3 regions of the Lysinibacillus sp. NPDC093197 genome follow, and region 1 is predicted to be linked to each of the others. Evidence: predicted binding sites of a transcription regulator. Region 1 holds the regulator's gene; each other region holds the start of a gene.
The links. The regulator CtsR, encoded in region 1, represses protease genes until heat stress. The targets are predictions, from matches to a motif close to ATGGTCAATAAAGGTCAAACA.
Positions count from the first base shown of each region.

Region 2: clpP (ATP-dependent Clp endopeptidase proteolytic subunit ClpP) is a predicted target of CtsR. The motif match lies at 3,090-3,110, and genes of this name have one in related genera.
Region 3: ACIP9G_RS18180 (ATP-dependent Clp protease ATP-binding subunit) is a predicted target of CtsR. The motif match lies at 6,043-6,063, and genes of this name have one in related genera.

Region 1 is NZ_JBIVOH010000007.1:164,443-172,083, forward strand. Features, by position in the region: gene corA (magnesium/cobalt transporter CorA) at 1-427, opposite strand, end outside; gene ACIP9G_RS17605 (class I SAM-dependent methyltransferase) at 569-1,246, opposite strand; gene ACIP9G_RS17610 (magnetosome magnetite crystal formation protein family) at 1,371-1,676, shown strand; gene ACIP9G_RS17615 (CtsR family transcriptional regulator) at 2,007-2,477, shown strand; gene ACIP9G_RS17620 (UvrB/UvrC motif-containing protein) at 2,491-3,033, shown strand; gene mcsB (protein-arginine kinase McsB) at 3,030-4,139, shown strand; gene ACIP9G_RS17630 (ATP-dependent Clp protease ATP-binding subunit) at 4,129-6,573, shown strand; gene radA (DNA repair protein RadA) at 6,685-7,641, shown strand, end outside.
Region 2 is NZ_JBIVOH010000004.1:232,652-240,292, forward strand. Features, by position in the region: gene ACIP9G_RS13415 (amino acid ABC transporter ATP-binding protein) at 1-722, opposite strand, end outside; gene ACIP9G_RS13420 (amino acid ABC transporter permease) at 719-1,423, opposite strand; gene ACIP9G_RS13425 (basic amino acid ABC transporter substrate-binding protein) at 1,515-2,309, opposite strand; tRNA gene ACIP9G_RS13430 (tRNA-Arg) at 2,814-2,888, opposite strand; gene clpP (ATP-dependent Clp endopeptidase proteolytic subunit ClpP) at 3,196-3,783, shown strand; gene ACIP9G_RS13440 (HPr family phosphocarrier protein) at 4,085-4,342, opposite strand; gene whiA (DNA-binding protein WhiA) at 4,452-5,399, opposite strand; gene ACIP9G_RS13450 (gluconeogenesis factor YvcK family protein) at 5,490-6,461, opposite strand; gene rapZ (RNase adapter RapZ) at 6,466-7,359, opposite strand; gene ACIP9G_RS13460 (NUDIX domain-containing protein) at 7,369-7,641, opposite strand, start outside.
Region 3 is NZ_JBIVOH010000008.1:40,018-47,658, reverse strand. Features, by position in the region: gene trpS (tryptophan--tRNA ligase) at 1-385, shown strand, start outside; gene ACIP9G_RS18205 (hypothetical protein) at 401-709, shown strand; gene ACIP9G_RS18200 (YuzI family membrane protein) at 693-923, opposite strand; gene fabF (beta-ketoacyl-ACP synthase II) at 1,020-2,261, opposite strand; gene ACIP9G_RS18190 (beta-ketoacyl-ACP synthase III) at 2,292-3,230, opposite strand; gene ACIP9G_RS18185 (YjzD family protein) at 3,603-3,797, shown strand; gene ACIP9G_RS18180 (ATP-dependent Clp protease ATP-binding subunit) at 3,855-5,981, opposite strand; gene ACIP9G_RS18175 (Crp/Fnr family transcriptional regulator) at 6,247-6,942, shown strand; gene ACIP9G_RS18170 (metal-sulfur cluster assembly factor) at 7,162-7,470, opposite strand; gene ACIP9G_RS18165 (prolyl oligopeptidase family serine peptidase) at 7,524-7,641, opposite strand, start outside.

The DNA.
Region 1 (7,641 bases):
CGACTATTTTATCGATTGTTTGATAGGTCAGAAAAACAGTGCCTCGTTCCCAATATTTCGGTTGCTCTTCTAAAAGCTTCTGTACCTTTTCAATTTCGGCCGCTTCATTTTTGTGGAATGTAACAATAAAATGATCGGAAACAAAAATATTTAATTCCTCAGCAATTAATGTTACTTCATTCAATTTATGAATAACGAAGAAATGATAATCATCATAAAAATCGAGTTTTGGTCGCTGTAAACGCATTAAGCAGTCTTCGATTGCAAGTGGATGGAAATGAAAAAATGTATCGAGCAAAAGCTCCTCTTCTACAGTTGGGCAATTAAAATCTACCCAATACCACTCATAATCGTTTTGCTTTATGTCTTCAAGTGGGAAGTCCTTTATTAATTGTTGATCTTTCGTCATAGCCATCGTGCGAATCATGGCATTCACCTCAAATCTGTTTATCTCGTATTAAGTAAGCACGAAGTCTCGCTCCTAAAGCAGAGAAGGAAGAGGAGACAATCAACGGAAGATCATTACCTCATGAACTTATAGTACACTACTATATTATACGGATAAAAGTTACTCTTTATAGCATATCCAACCGCCGAATAGTGTCGTTGCAAAAAACCTCGAAGGCTGTGAAAAACCTGCCTGTTGTAAGAGTGTCACTATCGCCTCCTCACGCATAAATGAAAGTGAGCGGATAGATTGCTCCATACTAGCTAATTCCGATGCTGAAAGTTTTGTATGCTGTTGCCAATACGCGCGCCATAGTTCAAATTGCAGCTCTGTTTCAGTTGAGTTCAGTTGACCGTATTTAGAAACAAGGACGAATGGTGCACCTGATTTTAAGCGTTGTGCAATTCCTTTTAATGTAGCAAGTTTCTCCTCATATGATTCAATAAAATGGAGTACTAGTATACAGCTAGCCGCATCAAAGTTCGTAGCAGGCACCGCAGCAGTTAGTATTGTACCTTGTAGTAAAGAAATATCATTTGATAATGATTGAAGACGGTTTTCTGCAATTTCCAACATCGCTTCAGAAGGATCTATACCGACAAATGACCAATCGGGTCTTTGCTCAGCTAACTGTATAATTTCATTGCCACTACCAGAGCCAACAACTAAAAATCTAGCTTTTTCTTGTAGTGCGGATTGATAAAAAGCTTTCGTTAAACGCAGCATGGCATCGTAACTTGGTAATGTACGTCGGATGCCTTTTTCATATTCGTTAGCAAGTGTGCTATTAAATTCCATCTAGTATCACATACCTTTCAAAAAAATTTTAAAAATTTACGCAGCATTTGAAACTATTTAGCGTATAGTTCCGTAAATAGGAGTATTAATAATAATGACATACCATAAAGGAAGGTTGATATATATGGAAACAAAATGGTCTAAGGTAATCATACATGCCAGCGCGTTTTTTGCGCCATTTTTAGTGCCGATTTTATTTTTCCTAATTAGTTCAGATGAAGAAGTGAAAAGTGTTTCGGTGCAAGCTTTATTGTTCCAAATCGTGATGGGCATATTGATTGTAATTGCTAGTATCCTATCTTTTGTATTAATCGGTTTACCGTTCTTACTAATTTTCATCGCTATGGTTTACATCGTACCTATTATCGGAATCGTGAAGGCATTTTCAGAGGAACCTTGGCGTTACCCGATAGTTGGACGCTGGGTATAATTTTTAATGACGCAAGTATATGCTATGTGCATATGCTTGCGTTTTTTCTATAAGCAAAAAGGGTACATTATAGGCAAAATCAATTTTAATTATTAGGGACAAGCCTTTTTTAATCGCCAACTCCCTTTTTTACACAGATATAAAAGTACATCATGATTAAGTTAATATGTCCCTGCCGTCTGTTTTTTTGAAGACAATCTGTTAAACAATGCGCTTTACACAAATCATTGTGCGAAATAATTGCAATTATTTTCAAGCGTTTTGTATAATATACTCAAAGATAGTCAAAGATAGTCAAAGTCAGTGAGGTAAGCGAGGTGTATTCCTAAAGTGCGTAATATTTCAGACATCATAGAAGGCTACTTAAAGCAAGTACTTGAATTAGGTGGAGAAGGGCATATTGAAATTAAACGTAGTGAAATTGCTGATAAATTTCAATGTGTGCCCTCACAAATAAATTATGTGATCAATACAAGATTTACAGCTGAGCGGGGTTACCTTGTTGAAAGTAAACGGGGTGGCGGTGGATACATTCGTATTTTGCGTGTCCGTGCAAACTCACAAATTGATTTGATAGATGATGTGCTCTTGCAAATTGAAGGGGGAGCCTCGCAAACGGTTGCGGAGGGTGTTGTATATCGTTTGATTGATGAGCAGGTAATTTCGAAGCGAGAAGCGAAATTAATGTTAGCAGCGGTTGATCGTTCGACTTTAGATTTACAACTACCTTTACGGGATAGCATTCGTGCAAAAATTTTGCGAGCGATGTTAACAACCATTAAATATGAAAAGCAAAAATAAAGAGGTGATGGAAATGATTTGCGAACATTGCAAGCAGCGCAATGCGACAGTAACTGTGACACAAGTACAAAATGGGCAGAAGGTGGAACACCATTATTGCGATGTCTGTGCATCACAGTTCCATCCGTTCCATGCAGAGTTTAAACAAGAGCCTGTATCGATTCAACAATTATTATCCAACTGGTTTGGCTCACCTACATGGCAAAAAGTCGGTGAAAAACAGCAAGCGCCACCTCAGCAACAAACATGTCCACAATGTGGATTTACGTATAAGCGATTTTTAAAAGAGGGTAAATTTGGTTGCCCTAGTTGTTATGACACGTTTAGCGAGCATTTGCCAAAGCTGTTTAATCGTATTCAAGCAGGACCACAGCATATAGGTAAAATGCCTGGTGCTCAAAACAATGTTTTTGTCATTAAAAAGCAAATTGAAGATATTCGAAAACGCATGAAGGCTGCAGTGGACGAGGAGCAATTTGAGGAAGCGGCGAAGCTTCGTGACGAGGCAAAAAATCTTGAGCAACAGCTACAATTCGAAGGTGGTGATGTGTCATGATGATTGAATCGTTTTTAGAGCGTGCTACACCTGCCTGGATGGATATGGAGGATGATTATTCAGATATCGTCATTAGTACACGCATCCGCCTTGCGAGGAACTTAGATGGTTTTCGTTTCCCTTTAGTTTTCTCGGAAAACGAAGCATTACAGGTAGAGCAGGCTGTCACCCACGCAATACAGGACAGTTCCAAGCTTCAAGAAAGATATTCTTATTTTTCTATAAAAGATTTAACATCGTTACAACGACAAATTTTAGTTGAAAAGCATTTGATTAGTCCACAGCTTGCAAAAAAAGAGCAAGTCGGCGCTATGTTGTTGTCTGAGGATGAATCTATTTGCATTATGGTGAACGAAGAAGACCATTTACGCATTCAATGTATGACGGCGAGTTTTCAACTTCAGAAGGCCTACGAGCAAGCAAATAAGATTGATCGAGCCTTAGAAGGAGCCTTGCCATATGCGTTTCGTGATACTTTTGGATATTTAACAAGTTGTCCAACCAATATTGGTACTGGATTACGTGCTTCTGTTATGATGCACCTTCCCGCGCTTACACTGACAGGTCAGATGAATCAAATCATCAATGCAATGACTCGTTTAGGGATGACCGTTAGGGGTATATACGGTGAAGGTAGTGAAAATTTAGGGAATATTTATCAAGTATCAAATCAAATTACACTAGGAAAAACAGAAGAAGACATTTTAGCAGACATCCAAAGTGTTGCAGAAAAAATAATTCAAAAAGAACGACAAGCAAGAAGCAAGCTAATGGAAAAGGCGGAACTTGCTTTAGAAGATCGTGTATACAGAGCTTTAGGGACATTAACACATGCTCGAATTTTAACGAGTGAAGAAGCTGCTACTTGCATATCAAATGTACGTTTAGGAGTGGATTTGCAGTTGATTGATAATATTAAAGCAACATCTTTAAACGAATGCGTTGTCAGCATGCAACCAGGTTTTTTACAGCACTATGCAGGAGAGGTTTTACCGCCTGCTGAGCGAGACAGAGCACGAGCAAAAATGTTGCGAGAGGCATTATTTCTAGAAACTAAGAGTAAGCCTATTATAGGGGGAAAAGGAGAGGATTCATATGATGTTTAATCGTTTTACACAACGCGCACAAAAAGTATTACAGCTTGCACAGGAAGAGGCAATTCGTTGGAAGCACGAATCAATAGGAACAGAGCATATTCTTTTAGGGCTTATTCGTGAAGGCGGTGGTATAGCTGCGAAAGCATTAGAAGCCATTGATATTAGCCCTCAAATGATTGAAGCAGGTATTGAAGAGCTAGTCGGTAAAGGAACAGAGGATGTTGGACCAATCGTGCACTACACGCCTCGTGCGAAAAAAGTAATTGAATTATCGGTTGATGAGTCGCGTAAATTAGGCCATTCCTATATTGGCACAGAACATTTACTATTAGCGCTTATTCGTGAAGGCGAAGGGGTAGCTGCTCGTGTATTAAACAATGCTGGTGTGGGCTTAAATAAAGCTCGTCAGCAAGTATTATTGTTATTAGGTAATAACGACAATGCACAATCTGGACAACAAGCGACACAGGCTGCAAATACGCCTACATTAGATAGCTTAGCGCGCGATTTAACACAAATTGCTCGTGAAGGTTCGTTAGACCCTGTTATTGGACGTAGTAAAGAAATTACACGTGTTATTGAAGTGCTATCACGTCGTACGAAAAATAACCCTGTGCTTATTGGTGAACCAGGGGTAGGTAAAACAGCGATTGCTGAAGGCTTAGCGCAACAAATCATTAACAATGAAGTGCCAGAAATTTTGCGTGATAAACGTGTAATGACGCTTGATATGGGAACGGTTGTTGCCGGCACTAAATACCGTGGTGAATTTGAGGATCGTTTGAAAAAGGTAATGGATGAAATTCGTCAAGCGGGCAATGTCATCTTATTCATTGATGAATTGCACACGCTAATCGGTGCAGGTGGGGCAGAAGGTGCAATTGATGCTTCAAACATTTTAAAACCATCATTGGCACGTGGTGAATTACAATGTATTGGTGCTACAACATTAGATGAGTACCGCAAATACATTGAAAAAGATGCAGCTTTAGAGCGTCGTTTCCAACCGATTCAAGTCGATGAGCCAACTGTTGAAGAAGCTATTCAAATTATTCACGGCTTGCGTGATCGTTATGAGGCGCATCACCGTGTGAAAATTACAGATGAGGCGATTGAGGCAGCGGCAAAAATGGGTGATCGTTATATTTCAGACCGCTTCTTGCCTGATAAAGCAATCGACTTAATCGATGAAGCTGGTTCAAAAGTACGCTTACGTTCATTCGCAGTGCCACCAAATTTAAAGGCACTGGAAGATAAACTTGAAAATGTTCGTTCTGAGAAAAATGCGGCTGTATCTGGTCAAGAATTTGAAAAGGCAGCGTCTTTAAGGGATACAGAGCAAAAGCTAAAAGACGAAATTGAAACAACGCGTAAAACATGGAAAGAAGAACAAGGTAAAGCCGAATCGAAAGTAACGGTAGACGATGTGGCAGCTGTAGTTTCTATGTGGACGGGAATCCCTGTAGCAAAAATTGCACATGAAGAATCATCTAAACTATTACAACTTGAGGAAGAATTGCATAAACGAGTTGTTGGGCAAGGTGAGGCTGTTGAGGCAATTTCTCGTGCGATTCGACGTGCAAGAGCTGGTTTAAAAGATCCGAAACGTCCAATAGGTTCATTTATTTTCCTTGGTCCTACAGGGGTCGGGAAGACAGAACTTGCAAGAGCACTTGCAGAAGTAATGTTCGGTGATGAAGATGCGATGATTCGCGTTGACATGTCAGAATATATGGAGAAACATTCGACTTCACGTTTAGTGGGCTCGCCTCCGGGATATGTAGGCTTTGATGATGGTGGTCAGCTTACAGAAAAAGTGCGACGCAAACCGTATTCCGTTGTGCTACTTGATGAAATTGAAAAAGCTCACCCAGATGTTTTCAATATTTTACTTCAAGTACTTGAAGATGGTCGTTTAACTGATTCTAAAGGACGTGTCGTTGATTTCCGCAATACGGTTGTCATTATGACTTCTAACGTTGGCGCGGACGCGTTAAAGTATCAAAAAAATCTTGGCTTCAGCTTAGGAAACTCGGAGTCGAAGCATAAAGATATGAAGGGTACAATGCTAGAAGAATTGAAAAAAGCATTCCGTCCAGAATTTTTAAACCGTATTGATGAAATGATTGTGTTCCACTCACTAGAAAAAGAACACTTAAAAGAAATCGTTTCAATGATGGCTAATTCCTTAACCAAACGTCTACAGGAACAGGATATTACGTTAGAGTTAACCGATGCTGCACTAAATAAAATTGCAGAGGAAGGCTATGATCCTCAATATGGTGCTCGTCCACTCCGTCGTGCATTGCAAAAACAAGTGGAAGACCGTCTATCGGAAGAACTGCTTAAAGGCAATGTAGAAAAAGGAAACCAAGTTGTAATCGATTATGTAAATGAAGAATTTGTCGTTAAGAAAAAAGAGGGCGTTTCAATTTCTAAATAAGCAGATCGTTTATTGTTAACTTGTTGATTTGAGAAGACAGCGAGGCCAAGAGTGCCAAGCTGTCTTTTTTTATGTAAAATGAATATAAGAACAAATATTCGAGGTGGTACTATGGCGAAGAAAAAAACTAAATTTGTCTGTACAGGTTGTGGATATGAATCTGCAAAGTGGATGGGTCGTTGTCCAGGGTGTGGAGAATGGAATAAAATGGTTGAAGAAGTAGAGGTCGTTGCGAAAGGTCCTCGAGGAGCATTCCAACATTCGGCTACAGTAACACAAAAGGCTATACCTATTATACAAGTGGAAGCAGCTGAGGAATCTCGGGTAGCTACTGAAATGGGAGAGCTCAATCGAGTTTTAGGCGGTGGTATCGTGCCAGGATCCCTTGTATTAATCGGTGGTGACCCTGGGATTGGGAAATCGACGCTTTTATTACAAGTATCAGCGTTGCTATCAAATAAAGGGCACCGTGTGCTGTATATTTCTGGGGAGGAATCTATTCGACAAACGAAATTGCGTGCAGAGCGTTTAGGAGTAATATCTCAAGAACTTTATATATATTCGGAGACGAATTTAGAGTTGTTAAACCAAACGATTGATGATGTTCAGCCGAAGTTTGTGATCGTCGATTCCATACAAACTGTTTTCCATCCAGAGGTGACAAGTGCACCTGGTAGTGTGTCGCAAGTGCGTGAATGTACAGCAGAGCTAATGCGAATTGCAAAAACGAAAGGCATTGCCATTTTCTTAGTAGGGCATGTAACGAAAGAAGGGCAAATTGCTGGACCACGTATTTTAGAGCATATGGTGGACACCGTGTTGTATTTCGAAGGAGAGCGCCATCACAACCACCGTATTTTACGGAGTCAGAAAAACCGCTTTGGCTCTACAAATGAAATTGCTATTTTTGAAATGCTTCAGGGGGGCTTAAAGGAAGTGTTGAATCCGTCTGAGTTGTTTTTACAGGAACGCTCACAAGGGGCGGCAGGCTCAACCATTGTGGCATCAATGGAGGGGACAAGACCAATTTTAGTAGAAATTCAATCACTTGTGACGCCGACGAGCTTC
Region 2 (7,641 bases), on a different contig from region 1:
TATAGAACTTTTCCTAAAAAGGCTTTTGTACGCTCATTTTTCGGGTTGCCAAAGATGTCTTCTGGTGTCCCTTCTTCTACAATATAGCCACCATCCATAAACACAACACGATCTCCTACTTCTCGTGCAAAGCCCATTTCATGTGTCACTACAATCATTGTCATACCTTCAGATGCTAGATTTTTCATAACATCTAAAACTTCTTTCACCATTTCTGGATCAAGTGCTGAAGTTGGTTCATCAAATAAAATAGCTTTAGGTTTCATCGCTAATGCTCTTGCAATCGCTACGCGTTGTTGTTGTCCACCTGAAAGCTGCTCAGGATAGTTGTAAGCTTTACTATCTAGACCGACTTTTTGCAGTAGCTCATGGCCAAGTTTCTCTGCATCCGTACGATTCATTTTTCGAATTTGCATTGGAGCCATTGTTACATTATCAATTACATTCATGTGAGGGAACAAATTAAATTGTTGGAATACCATACCGACCTCTGCTCGTATAGCATTTATATTCGTTTTTGGTCCATTTACCTTCACATTCTCTATATAAATTGCTCCATCCGTCACCTCTTCTAGCATATTAATGCAACGTAAAAAAGTACTTTTCCCTGATCCTGATGGTCCAATTACACAGACAACTTGCTTTTCATGTATTTCATAATCGATGCCCTTTAGCACTTCTAATTTTCCAAAGTATTTGTGTAAGTTTTCAATTCTAATCATCTTGCTTCTCTCCCTTCCGCTTTACGAGGGACATAGCTATTGCTGAATCGTTTTTCAATAAATGCTACTACTTTTGTTACAACATATGTTAAAACCAAGTATAGTAATGCAGCTACAATATACGGTTCCCAGAAACGGAAGCTCGCACCTGCCACAACTTTACTTGCATATAAAATATCTGGCGCTGCAATAACCGTTACTAAAGAAGAGTCTTTTAATAATGCAATAAATTCATTACCAAGCGGTGGAATCATACGTCTAAAAGCCTGTGGTAAAATAACTTTTTTCATCGCTTGATTGTGTGTTAGGCCAAGCGAACGCGCTGCTTCCATTTGTCCTTTATCAATGCTTTGAATACCCGCACGGAATATTTCTGCATTATAGGCTGCACAGTTTAATACTAGTGCGGTAATACCTGACACCATATATCCTAATGAATGGCCAAAAATCGTTGGGATAACCGCTAAATGAATTAATAAAATTTGCACTAGCATTGGTGTTCCACGGAATAAATCTACATATAGTTTACATGGCCAGTAAATAAACTTATTTTTAGATACTTTCCCTAAACCTAACAGTAAGCCTAAAATAATACCACCAAAATAACCACTGAGCGTTAAGATGATTGTTATACCAATACCACGGATAAACATATCACGGTAGTTCCAAACTATGTCCCAGCGTAAATCAAAGATGTCCATTAGAACCCCTACTTTCCCTATCAATTTCTCTACTAAATACGCTAATAAATCAAATGTGCCGCTAGCATGATTAGGCTAACGGCATCATCCATTACTTAAAGTCCTTACCAGTAATTTCTTTTAATTTACCATTGTCTTTAATTTTTTGTAGACCTTCATTTAATAGGTTTAATAATTCCGTATTGCCTTTTTTCACCATAAAGCCGTAGTATTCTTTTTCAAATGCATCATCTTCAATTACTTTAAGTTTTGCTTTTGGGTTAGCTTTAATATATTCATAAATAACTGCATTATCGCCAATTGTTGCATCAACGTTACCGTTTAACATTTCTTGAATAGCAACAGGTTGGCTTTCGAATGCCATAATGTTTGTGCTTGCATCACCTTGTAATTTTTTTGCAGCCATATGACCAGTTGCATTTATTTGTACTGAAATCTTTTTATCTTTTAAATCTGCTAATGAAGTAATATCCGAATCCTCTTTAACTACGATTAATAATTGAGATTCATAATATGGCTCTGTAAAATCAAATGAAGCCTTACGTTCTTCATTAATAGTAATACCCGATGCACCGATGTCTGTTTCACCATTTTTAATTGTTTGGAATACAGGCTCCCAACCAATGTTTTCCCATTCCACTTTAATGCCCATTTCGTCTGCAATCGCTTGCAAAATATCGACATCTAATCCTACAATATTCCCTTTATCGTCAATCGATTCAAATGGTGCAAAAGTAGCCTCTGTACCTACCTTATAAACTTTATCCTTGCCGCCGCCACCAGAACCTGCGTCACCAGATGATGCATCATCTTTTGCACCACAGCCAACTAGCACAAGCGTAAATGCTGCTACAATCATCAATAACGTCCAAAAACGTTTTTTCATAATTTTTCCCCCTAAACGATTAATATTTTCCGACTAATTCATTTTTATCAATTCGGAAATGTTAGACTATTAGGTCAATTATAGTGTCAATAGAGTTGATATACAATACGATTTCGCATAAAAGTGATTATTTTTTCATAATAATGAATTTTACTATACAGAACGGAGAGAAATTATGTAATAAAAACAATATCTATGTCTTAAAATGTATACTTATGCAATTCTAAGATGATTTTTATGCTAAATTTAGATATTTTTGGCCACAAAAAAAGAATCCCCTCAGATAGGATTCTTCTTTTGGGCTAGCATGCTAGCCTCACGATCAGTATGTTCACTAAAAAACTTTTTGGAGTTCTTGCTTTTGATGGTTTAGAAAGGAATAAATATGGGAATAATGCCTACGGGACAGATTTCCACCATATTCCTCTCTTTCTCCACTAAGAAGGCTGCTAAGCTACTTAATAGGAGAATCGAGCTATAAAAGTAAATCAATAAATCAGTAAATGGCGCCCTCGGAGGGAATCGAACCCCCAGTGCAAGAACCGGAATCTTACGTGTTATCCATTACACCACGAGGGCAATTGAACATAAAAAAAAAGTACTCACTCTTAGGCTTTACGGTAAAGCATCGTGTAGATAATCCTCATTGTAGAAGCATACCTACAAAATAGTGTACTGTACTTTAACTTACGACCTTTCTATTATACAAACGTATTGCCCATAATTCAACTATAAATATTAATTTTTATTATGGATTTAATTTCTTAATATCAGCGTTAATATTTGACCTTCCCTGACTATAATGTGTATGATAAGGTTACAACTGAAATATAATGGATGATTTCAGTAAAAGTATTCGAATTTAGCTTTTTAAGGAGGATTTAACATGAATTTAATTCCTACAGTTATTGAACAAACAAGTCGTGGTGAACGTGCTTATGACATTTATTCACGACTACTAAAAGACCGTATTATCCTATTAGGAAGTGCAATTGATGACAACGTTGCAAACTCAATCGTTGCGCAGCTTCTATTTTTAGAAGCAGAAGATCCGGATAAAGACATTTCTCTTTACATTAACTCACCAGGTGGTTCTATTACAGCTGGTATGGCAATCTACGATACAATGCAATTCATCAAGCCAAAAGTACAAACAATTTGTATTGGTATGGCTGCATCAATGGGTGCTTTCCTACTTGCTGCTGGTGAACCTGGTAAGCGCTATGCATTACCAAATGCAGAAGTAATGATTCACCAACCACTTGGTGGTGCACAAGGTCAAGCGACTGAAATTGAAATTGCTGCAAAACGCATTTTATTCCTTCGTGAAAAATTAAATGGTATTTTATCTGAGCGTACTGGTCAGCCACTAGAAGTCATCTCAAGAGATACTGACCGTGATAACTTCATGACAGCTGAACGCGCAAAAGAATACGGCTTAATCGACCATATTTTTGTACGTAACGAACGCTAATTAGAAAAAACCGTTAAGTCCATGCGACTTAGCGGTTTTTTTATAGGTGCCAGGCACGCAAACAATTCTCAAACAATTTCCATGCTAGCCAATAGCTTGCCAAGGGAAAATTTACTTAGACTCCTTTGGGAATACACGCAATGTAAGACGCAACAATTCGCGTGCTAACGAGGGTTGTGGCTTACGGTGTGTCCTAGGAAAACATCCACCCGTAGCGGAAATCAACGACAGCAGATCAAAAACCTCTAAGTCACGTGGACTTAGAGGTTTTTTGTTTTTAATATGCTAAGCATGTCTTTGCTTAGTCTTCTTTTTCAATAATAGCAGCTAATGATGTAACCGCTTGCTCTGCATCGCTACCTTCACTGCTTAAAACAACCTTTGTACCTTTAGCAATAGCTAAGCTCATTACACCCATAATGGATTTGGCATTTACTTTTTTCTCGTCTTTTTCAAGAAAAATATCAGCACTAAAACGATTTGCTTCCTGTACAAATAACGCCGCTTGTCTAGCTTGTAGTCCTAATTTTAATTTTACCTGGACTGTTTTCTCAGTCATTCGCAATTCTCTCCTTCACTACCGTTCATCTATTAGTTTTATATTACCGCACTTAGCAGTAGAAGAACAATAAGCGATTGCACTAGCTTTCTGTCTTTTGTATGAAAGCTTAACCGCCTATTTTTTCACCTCTTCTTAATGCATCTGCTATTTCGTCTATTTTACGCAATCGATGGTTAACTCCTGATTTACTAACCGTTCCACTTGATACCATTTCACCAAGTTCTTTTAACGTTACATCTTGATATTCCACACGTAAGCGTGCAATTTCACGAAGCTTTTCAGGCAGCTGATCCAGCCCTACTGAATTTTCGATAAAGCGAATATTTTCTACCTGGCGTAGTGCAGCGCCTATCGTTTTATTCAAGTTTGCTGTTTCGCAGTTTACAATACGATTAACACTATTTCGCATATCGCGTAATATACGAACATCTTCAAATTTCATCATTGCTTGATGAGCTCCGACAATGTTTAAAAAATCGGAAATCTTTTCCGCTTCTTTTAAGTATGTCACAAAGCCCTTCTTTCGTTCAATTGTTTTTGCATTCAACTCAAATTCATTCATCAAATCCATTAATGCTTCACCGTGTTCTTTATACAAAGAATAAATTTCTAAGTGATAGGCAGACGTTTCTGGGTTATTTACCGAGCCACCTGCTAAAAATGCTCCACGTAAGTAAGCTCTTTTATGGCCACTCTTTTTAATAAGCTCTTTAGAAATCGTGTGATTGAATTGGAAATCATCCGAAATTATCGCTAAATCAATGAGTAACTCACGCGCCCCTTCTCGCACACGACATATATAAACGTTGTTCTTTTTCAAACGCATTTTTTTACGTACAAGTAGCTCGACGTTATAGGGGTACAACTTCTTCATAATTGTGTAAAGCCTTCTAGCGATTGCAGCATTTTCAGTCTGCACGTCTAAACTAAGTTGCTTGTTAGCAAAAGATAATGAACCATTCATACGAATTAAAGCAGATACTTCTGCTTTCATACAATAATCGTCCGCTTCTACTTGCGTCAGCTCTTTTTTCGTTTCTGAAGCAAATGACATATTACGCCCTCCTTTCGACCTTTATTTCTATGTATATGTTCATCTTACCATATACAACAAGCATTCTTTAGGACTCTATTGTAGGCTTCCTTACTTTTTCGGTAAGATTTTTGCATAATCCACAAGCCATTGTGCTACATTTGCAGAATTATGGCGAACTGTCCCATCTGGTCGAATGGTTGCAATATCACGTTTAATAACCTCTAATCCCATACTTTCCAGCTTACCAACATCAAATGTTACGGGCTCCGCACATTCTTCTTTATACAGCTCTTTAACGGGGTGCGGAAGCTGTTCATCATTTACTAAAATAGCATCAATAAAAGAATTTCCAACATGCTTGTGAATAGCTTCAACATGGTCACCTGCTGTATATGAAATCGTTTCACCTTTTTGGGTCATTAAATTACATACATAAATTTTTCGTCCCTTGGCTCTTACTACAGCTTCTCCAATTTCTTTTACTAGCAAATTAGGAATAATACTCGTATATAAGCTTCCAGGTCCTATTAAAATATAGTCAGCTCGATTAATGGCTCGTATTGCCTCCGGTAGCGGTTGCACATTGTCAGGCACTAAAAAAACGCGGTTAATGCGCTTTCCAGCAGTTGGAATTTTCGACTCCCCTTCAATGACTACCCCATCTTCTAATTCGGCATTTAAAGTAATTTTTTTATTAGCCGCTGGAATTACTCGGCCATGTACTTTTAAAACTTTTCCCATTTCGCTAATAGCATGGCTAAAATCTCCGGTAATATCGGTTAATGCCGTTAACATTAAATTGCCAAGAGAATGACCATTTAAATCCTCTGATACCGAAAAACGATATTGAAACATTTGCTCAACGAGTGGCTCCACATCCGATAATGCAGCGATGACATTACGAACATCACCAGGCGGAGGGATATCGTAATCATCACGTAAACGTCCTGAGGAACCACCATCATCCGCAACTGTTACAATTGCAGTGATATCAAACGGGTGATGCTTTAAACCACGTAGTAACGTAGAAAGGCCAGTACCACCACCTATTACAACTAGCCTTGTATGCTTTTTCCCCATTCACTCAATCCTTTCTTCGATTGATGTCACGGTGCGATATCACAGCATTTTCTTTTTTGGCTAAGCAAGCGCCAAAATATTCTGCTAAAGTCACCGAACGATGCTGTCCTCCTGTACAACCAAAAGCAATGACAAGTTGTGATTTCCCCTCTTGTTTATAAAGCGGTATCATAAATTCAAACAAATCCGTTAGTTTTTGAATAAGGATTTGTGTATCCTCTAACGCTAATACATAAGAAGAGACTTCAGTTTGCAAACCTGTTTTAGGGCGCAATTCCTCTACATAATAAGGATTTTTTAAAAAGCGCACATCAAATACTAAGTCTGCATCTATTGGCATACCGTGTTTATATCCAAAGGACATAATATTAATTGAAAAAGTATGATCTGCATCACTTGCAAATTCCTTAACGATTTTCTCGCGTAGCTCTTTTGGTTTCATGTTAGACGTATTATAAACGAAATTAGCGCGACCTTTTACTTCTGATAGAAGTACGCGTTCTTGTTTAATACCATCTAGCGGTAAACCAGTTACAGCTAATGGATGCGCTCGTCTAGTTTCCTTATAACGTCTTACAAGCGTTGCATCATCTGCATCTAAAAATAAAATGCGTACAATGATGTCGCCTTCTTTTAATATTTGGTCGAGCGCACCAATAAGCGAATCAAAAAAGTTGCCGCCACGCATATCCATGACAGCTGCAATACGTGTAATATTTTTACCTGAATCCCTTAGTAAAGTTAAAAAAGTCGTGAGTAACGCTGGTGGTAAATTATCAATACAGTAATACCCTAAATCCTCAAAGCTTTGAATAGCTACGGTCTTCCCAGCTCCAGACATTCCTGTAATAATGACCAATTCATGTGTACATTGTTGACTTTCAACCACCACTGTCATGCAGCTCCTTTATTGTTCTATTGATATTTGTATTTTCTCATGAAGCAATTCAAAATCTTTCGTGTATTCGAATGTGCCGTACTGAATGCCTGATTGCGAAACAGCAAATTGTAAATTTGTTCGATCACCTTCAGCCATCGGCAAATGTTTTAAATCCCCAACTGGGTGCCATGCAAGCTTACCTTCTCTTGTTTCTTCGAATGGTACTCCTTCTATATCTTTCGCCATAAAAGTATAGAGCATCCATTCATCCACCTTAACGTTATCTTCTTTAATAATCAT
Region 3 (7,641 bases), on a different contig from region 1:
AACAATTAAGCTTTTAGATACAGCTAAGGATATTGAGAAAAAAATTAAATCAGCAGTAACTGACTCTGATGGTATTGTGGCTTTTGATGTTGAAAATAAACCTGGCGTTTCAAATTTATTAACGATTGAATCGGCTATTACAGGTGTATCTATTGATGATTTAGTGAAAAAATATGATGGTATCGGTTATGGTGGCTTTAAACAAGGTGTGGCGACAGCAGTTATCGATCATCTTACACCAATTCAAGAAAGATTTTATAACCTTGTAGAATCCTCTGAATTAGATATCATTTTAGATGCAGGCGCAGAAAAGGCAAATGCTATTGCTAGCGCAACTTTAAAGCGCATGGAACAAGCTATGGGCTTAGGTCGCACACGTCGCTAAGAAAGGAATTAGCATATGCACTGTGAACATTGCAATAAAACAATCAAAGCCTTACTGTTAGAAAGTGACTTTGGTGCAGATCCATTATGGTGTGGCCATTGTCGCGCTAATTTAGAATTAGAACAGCTTCCTTTAGGAGAGGTGTTATTAGCTGATCTGACGACATGGATGTGTAAGTTTGGTGAATGGATTGATCTTGAAACAGATTCATTTATCGAAGGTATGGAATACTTAGCGAAAAATCATGATGAGCAAGGTGAAGACTTGGCCCAAAAAGTAGCAGTAGAATTAGCGGTGCCCGTAACATTTATACCTTATCTTTAAGATTAGCTGTTCGATCAAAACCAAAATCGAGCACAACGCTACAAAGTACAATACAAGCTCCAATTGCCATATAAAATTCTGTCGTATGCATAATAAATTTAAAGACAACTGACCAGGAATAACCAAGAGTCCGGTAATTTAAATATAAAATTAAATTGCCAATGGAAAGTATCATTAATCCATAGCTCATTAAAAATATAAAAAGACGAAACAAATAAACGGCATCCTTTCTATTTCTTCTTACTTTCTTTTCTATTCGCTAGCTTTTAAAAAAAGACGTCAGCCTTGTAAATTAGGCTGACGTTTTTTATTATTCCTCAATTTTTTTAAATAATAGACTTGCGTTATGACCACCAAAACCAAGTGAATTACTCATTGCATATTCAATGTTCGCTTCACGAGCTTCATTCGGCACATAATCTAAATCACACTCTGGGTCTGGCTCTGTTAAATTGATTGTTGGCGGTAAAATGCCCTCTTTCAATGCTAGTGCTGTAAAAATGGCTTCCACTCCACCAGCTGCACCTAGTAAGTGACCTGTCATTGATTTAGTAGAGCTCATCGCTAATTTATAAGCATGTTCTCCAAAAGCAGTTTTTACTGCTTGTGTTTCAAATAAATCATTGTATGGTGTACTTGTTCCATGTGCGTTAATATAGCCAACTTGTGAAGGGTCTACTCCACCATCTTCTAATGCTTGAGTCATCGCACGTGCAGCACCTTCACCTTCTGGAGCTGGTGCAGTAATATGATGCGCATCTCCAGTTGAACCGTAACCAAGAACTTCTGCATAAATTTTTGCGCCACGCGCTTTTGCATGTTCGTATTCTTCTAAAATAACAATCCCTGCACCTTCACCAATAATAAAGCCGTCACGATTTTTATCAAATGGACGAGAAGCTGTTTGAGGATCCGTATTTAACGATAATGCTGTATTCGCACAGAAGCCTGCAACCGCCATCGTCACGATTGGTGATTCAGCTCCTCCTGAAATCATCACATCAGCATCGCCACGTTCAATTACTTTAAATGCATCACCAATTGAATTCGTACCTGATGCACAAGCTGTTACTGAACAAGAATTGATGCCCTTAGCTCCAAAGTGAATAGACACTTGACCTGAAGCCATATCTGGAATCATCATTGGAATAAAGAATGGACTAACACGTCTTGCGCCACGCTCTTGGAACGTTAAAAATTGTTGTTCATATGTTTCCATGCCACCGATACCAGAGCCAATCCATACACCTGCACGTGGTGCTAATTCTTCATCGATTGTAAGCTGTGCATCTTCCATCGCCATAATAGACGCTGCTAGTGCATAGTGCGTGAAACGGTCCATTTTGCGAGCTTCTTTACGTTCAATATACTTTTCAATATCAAAGTCTTTTATTTCAGCAGCGATTTTGGCAGCGAATAGATCTTTATTTAAGCGCGTTAATTCACCAACGCCTGATTTACCAGCCTTGATGTTTGCCCATGTTTCTTCGATGCTATTCCCTAGTGGTGTAACAGCGCCAATTCCTGTAATTACTACTCGTCGTTTACTCATTGTCTTACTCCTCTCAAGCAATTTTCTATGTTATTTTCCCCATCTCATTGCAACGGCACCCCATGTTAAGCCACCGCCAAAACCGACAAGTACTAATAAATCATCATCTTTTATTTTACCTGCTTCAAGCTCTTCTACTAAAGAAATACCAATAGAAGCTGCTGATGTATTGCCATATTTGTGAATCGTTTTTGACATTTTTTCTGCTGGTAATGCTAATCGTTCACGTGCCGATTCCATAATTCGAATATTTGCTTGATGTGGAATTAAAAAGTCAACATCTTCTTTTGTTAAACCAGCTTTGTCTAATACATTAACTGCTGATTCACCCATTTGACGTACAGCAAACTTAAATACTTCACGACCGTTCATCGCAATTGTCTCTTGCTGCGTTAAATAAAGATGCTTACCGCCCGTGCCGTCTGCTCCAAGCTCAAATGATAAAATCCCTCTACCTTCTGATACAGGACCGACAATGGCAGCACTTGCTCCATCACCAAATAAAACAGCCGTATTGCGATCTTCCCAATCAATGACTTTTGACAGCTTTTCAACACCTACTACTAAGACATATTTATAAGCGCTTGATTCTACAAATTGTTTTGCTGTCACTAAGCTATATATAAATCCTGCGCAAGCTGCTGCTTGGTCCATCGCTGCTGCATTTACAGCGCCAATTTGCTCCTGAACCATACATGCTACACTTGGAAATGTTTGATCTTGTGTTACAGTTGCTACAAGTATTAATCCTATTTCTTCAGGTGTAATACCTGCTTTTGCAATAGCATCTTTCGCAGCTGCTACTGCTAAATCTGAAGTTTCCTGATTATCTGCAGCGAAATGACGTTCTTCAATTCCTGTACGAGTTCGAATCCATTCATCCGAAGTGTCCATAATTTTTTCTAAGTCAAAATTCGTAACGACCTTTTCAGGAACGTATCTGCCTAAACCTATAATACCTGCGTTCATATAGCAACCCCTCTGCTTTCTTACTATCAATTATTAGTAACTGGTCATAATTATAACTCATAATGAAGGAATGGTGCAAGGTGAATTAAATTAAGTATACCAGATAGTAGTCGTTCAATCGCTGGTAAAAGTACTACTATCGCCGATTGAAGTCTCTTAATCGCCGGTAAAACTTCTGTTATCGCCGATAGAACTTGTTCTATCGCCGCTTAAATAATTCTCTTCTACCGACAAGCTAAAATGTTGTTACAAAATTGCCATAAATCACCGCTCTGTATGCGCCACTTTTTGATAAAAGGTTCTTTTTTTTTCGACTTATGTTATGATATGATAATGTATATGTAATAAAAAAGTTCGGTTGAGGTGAATTAAATGCAATATATCGTAACGTTCATATGGTCATTCTTACTAGTTTCAATGTTAAACTACGTAGTAAGTGCTGTAATCGGAGTACCATTTGATTTCCAAACTGGTGCGATCCTTTCATTGGTATTCTCTGTACTTATTTTTGTTATTGGCGCAATCATTCCAAATGAGCCAACTCCAGAAGCCGCAGACCACCATTAATCAATATCATAAAAAAAACCTGTCTCGCCTAATGCGAAACAGGTTTTTTTCTATTTATTATTTTTCGACTACACACTGACCATTTTGCATTTTAATATGCAAAGTCTCTCCTGGTAGTACTTCGCCACGCAATAATTCCTTGGCAACTGCTGTTTCAATATAACGTTGTACAAAGCGTTTTAATGGACGTGCCCCAAACTGCGGATCTGCTCCTTGTTCAACAACCCAATCTATTACTTCTTGAGCCACATCTAATGTAATTTCCTGCTCAGCTACACGTTTTACAAGTTGCTCAACATATTTCCAAGCAATCGCAGTGAAATGTTCTTCAGATAACGCATGGAACATAATAATATCGTCCACTCGGTTTAAAAGTTCTGGCTTAAAGTGCTGACGCAGCGCTGCCATTACTAAATCCTCAACTCCAGCATCATCTTCTTGTGCTTCCATTAAATAGCTAGAGCCTATATTCGATGTTAAAATAATTACGGTATTTGTAAAGTTCACCATTCGTCCCTGACTATCTGTAATGCGCCCATCATCTAAAATTTGCAATAATATGTTCGCTACATCAGGATGAGCCTTTTCAATTTCATCGAGTAATACGACAGAATACGGATTACGACGAACCGCTTCAGTTAATTGTCCCCCCTCTTCATAGCCGATATAGCCTGGAGGTGCACCAACGAGACGTGATACGCTATGTTTCTCCATATACTCACTCATATCAATTCGAATAAAATGCTCCTCGGAATCAAACAACTGTGCAGCAAGTGCCTTAGCAAGCTCAGTTTTACCTACACCTGTTGGCCCTAAAAATAAAAAGCTACCAATTGGGCGATGTGGATCTTTAATACCTGCTCGGGCACGCCATACTGCTTCTGTAACAAGCTGAACAGCATTATCCTGTCCTACAACCCGTTCATGTAACGTATCTTTTAAACGCAGTAATTTTTCACGTTCACCTTCAACTAACTTTGTTACAGGGATACCTGTCCAACGAGATACAATTGATGCAATTTCGTCAGATGTGACTTCTTCACGCAAAATACGTGTCTCACTACCATTTTCTAGATGTTGCTCCATCTCTTGAATCTCTTTTTCAAGCGCAGGAATTTTGCCATGTCGTAATTCAGCAGCTTTATTTAAATCATATTTACTTTCCGCTTCGTCTAAATCTCGACGATATTTATCAAGTGATTCACGTTTTTTCTGGATGCCTTGCAATGCTTCTTTCTCTGCTTCCCATTGTTTTCGCATCCCTTCTGATGAATCTTTAAGCTTTTTTAACTCTTCTTGTAATTGCTCAAGACGTTTTTTACTAGCTTCATCTTTTTCTTTACGCAATGCTTGTTCTTCAATTTCTAACTGCATTATACGACGAGTCACCGCATCTAGTTCTTGCGGCATCGAATCGATTTCTGTTCGTATCATCGCACATGCCTCATCAATTAAATCAATCGCTTTATCTGGTAAAAAACGCTCTGTAATATAGCGATTTGAAAGCTCTGCAGCAGCTACAATAGCCCGATCATGAATACGTACTGCATGATGCAGTTCAAAGCGTTCTTTTAAACCACGCAAAATAGAAACGGTATCTTCAATAGATGGTTCACGAACAAGCACTTGTTGGAAGCGGCGTTCTAAAGCTGGATCTTTTTCAATATACATACGGTATTCGTCTAGCGTAGTAGCGCCTATACAGTGGAGTTCCCCACGCGCAAGCATAGGCTTCAACATATTTCCAGCATCCATTGCTCCGTCTGTTTTACCAGCACCAACAATTGTATGGATTTCATCGATAAATAAAATAATGCGCCCTTCAGATTCTTTTACCTCTTTTAGTACGCCTTTTAATCGTTCTTCAAATTGACCACGATAACTTGCACCAGCTATTAATGCACTCATATCAAGCTCGTACAATACGCACTCTTTTAATCCTTCTGGAACATCACCTTTCACAATACGTTGTGCCAACCCTTCTACAATGGCTGTTTTACCTACTCCTGGTTCACCGATTAAGACCGGGTTATTTTTCGTTTTACGCGTTAAAATTCGAATCACATTGCGAATTTCTTCATCACGTCCAATTACAGGGTCCATTTTGCCGTTTTTTACTTCTTCAACTAAGTTACGACCAAATTGCTCTAATGGTTTTTTATCATCAGTTTGTTGAAATTGCATTGTAGCACTCCTCTTCTCTCTTCTTTTTTTATATCTTTACCCTTATTCTGATTTCATTAAAAGTTTGACCTTTTTTGACTAACTTTATTTTACAACAATCGACAAATCGTAGCAAAAAAAAAGCTCAAAAATATTTTACTGAAAAATGGAAAATTACGTTATAATAGTGGTATGTTTCGTTGTTTTAGTATATCGAAATGATTATCGTCATCCTTTTGTAATACAGGTAATTTTTATTACAAAAAGAAAGAGATGTGTTTGATATATGGTACTAATGGATAATATTCAAGAGAAAATGCATGCACTTTTTAAAAATAATGGCGTTTTTATTAAAGTGAATAAAGATAGTAAAATTTTCTTAGAAGGGGAACGAGCTAAAGAAATTTATTATATTAAAACAGGGGCTATTTCGATTAGCCAGGAAACCGAAAATGGAAAGGAATTAACAATTCGAATTTGCGGTCCTGATAGTATAATTGGTGAAGGCTCATTATTTTGTAACCTCACTTATTTTTCGATGACAGCTAAAGTTTTAGAACCTTCAACGTTGTATGTTTTAAGTCGTAAATCATTAGAGCATCTATTAGTGGAGCAGCCACATTTAATGGTAGAGTATATGAAATGGTTGCAAACAGAAAATTTAAAATATCAAAGCCGTCTACGTGATTTAGTGTTAAATGGTAAAAAAGGTGCTTTATTTTCTACGCTAATTCGCCTTTCAAATACGTATGGGAAGCCATTAGAAAATGAGGCAATTTTTATCGACTTTCCATTAACAAATTCAGAAATTGCGAATTTATGTGCTACAAGTAGAGAAATGATTAACCGAATGTTGAACGATCTTAAAAAACATCACATTCTATCCTTCGAAAAAGGCTATATTACTATTCTTAATTTACAATATTTAAAAAATGAAATTGCCTGTGAAAACTGCCCATTGCAAATTTGCCGTATTGACTAATATATCAACAACGGCGTGACATATTTGAGACATGCGTAGGTTTCATTAACGATTAATTAAGCAATAATTTTAATTCTCAGTGAATGCAGTGCATCTTTGGCATGTCTTCCCTACTTATAAAAGCGGAGGACTTCTGCTAAAGCAAAATAAATATTAAATCCCCGCTTACAGTTATGTGCAAGCAGGGATTTTTTATTCATATTGTTAGAAGTCAATCTATTAGCGGACACCTAATGCCATTTTCGCATAGCGAGACATTTTATCTTTTGACCAAGGTGGGTTCCATACAATATTTACATTTGTACTTTTCACCTCTGGTAGTTCACTCATAGCTGTATTTACTTGATCGACAATAACCGGTCCCATTGGGCAGCCCATTGAAGTTAATGTCATTGTAACTGTTGCTAACCCCTCGTCATCTAAATCTACATCATATACTAAACCTAAGTTGACGATATCAATACCAAGCTCAGGGTCGATTACGTTTTCTAATGCACTTAACATGCTGTCTTTCATATCTTGATCCATCTGTATTTCTCCTTTCGTCACAGTGTTAACTTAATCATAGCAGATGCTTCTTATTATGCCAAATGCTGTGCAAGCCAATCGGTTGCCGCCAACATACCTTCACGTGTTACAGTATGACCAGCATGTTTATCTGTAATAAATTTTAAGTTGCTCGGATTTTCATCGTAGTAT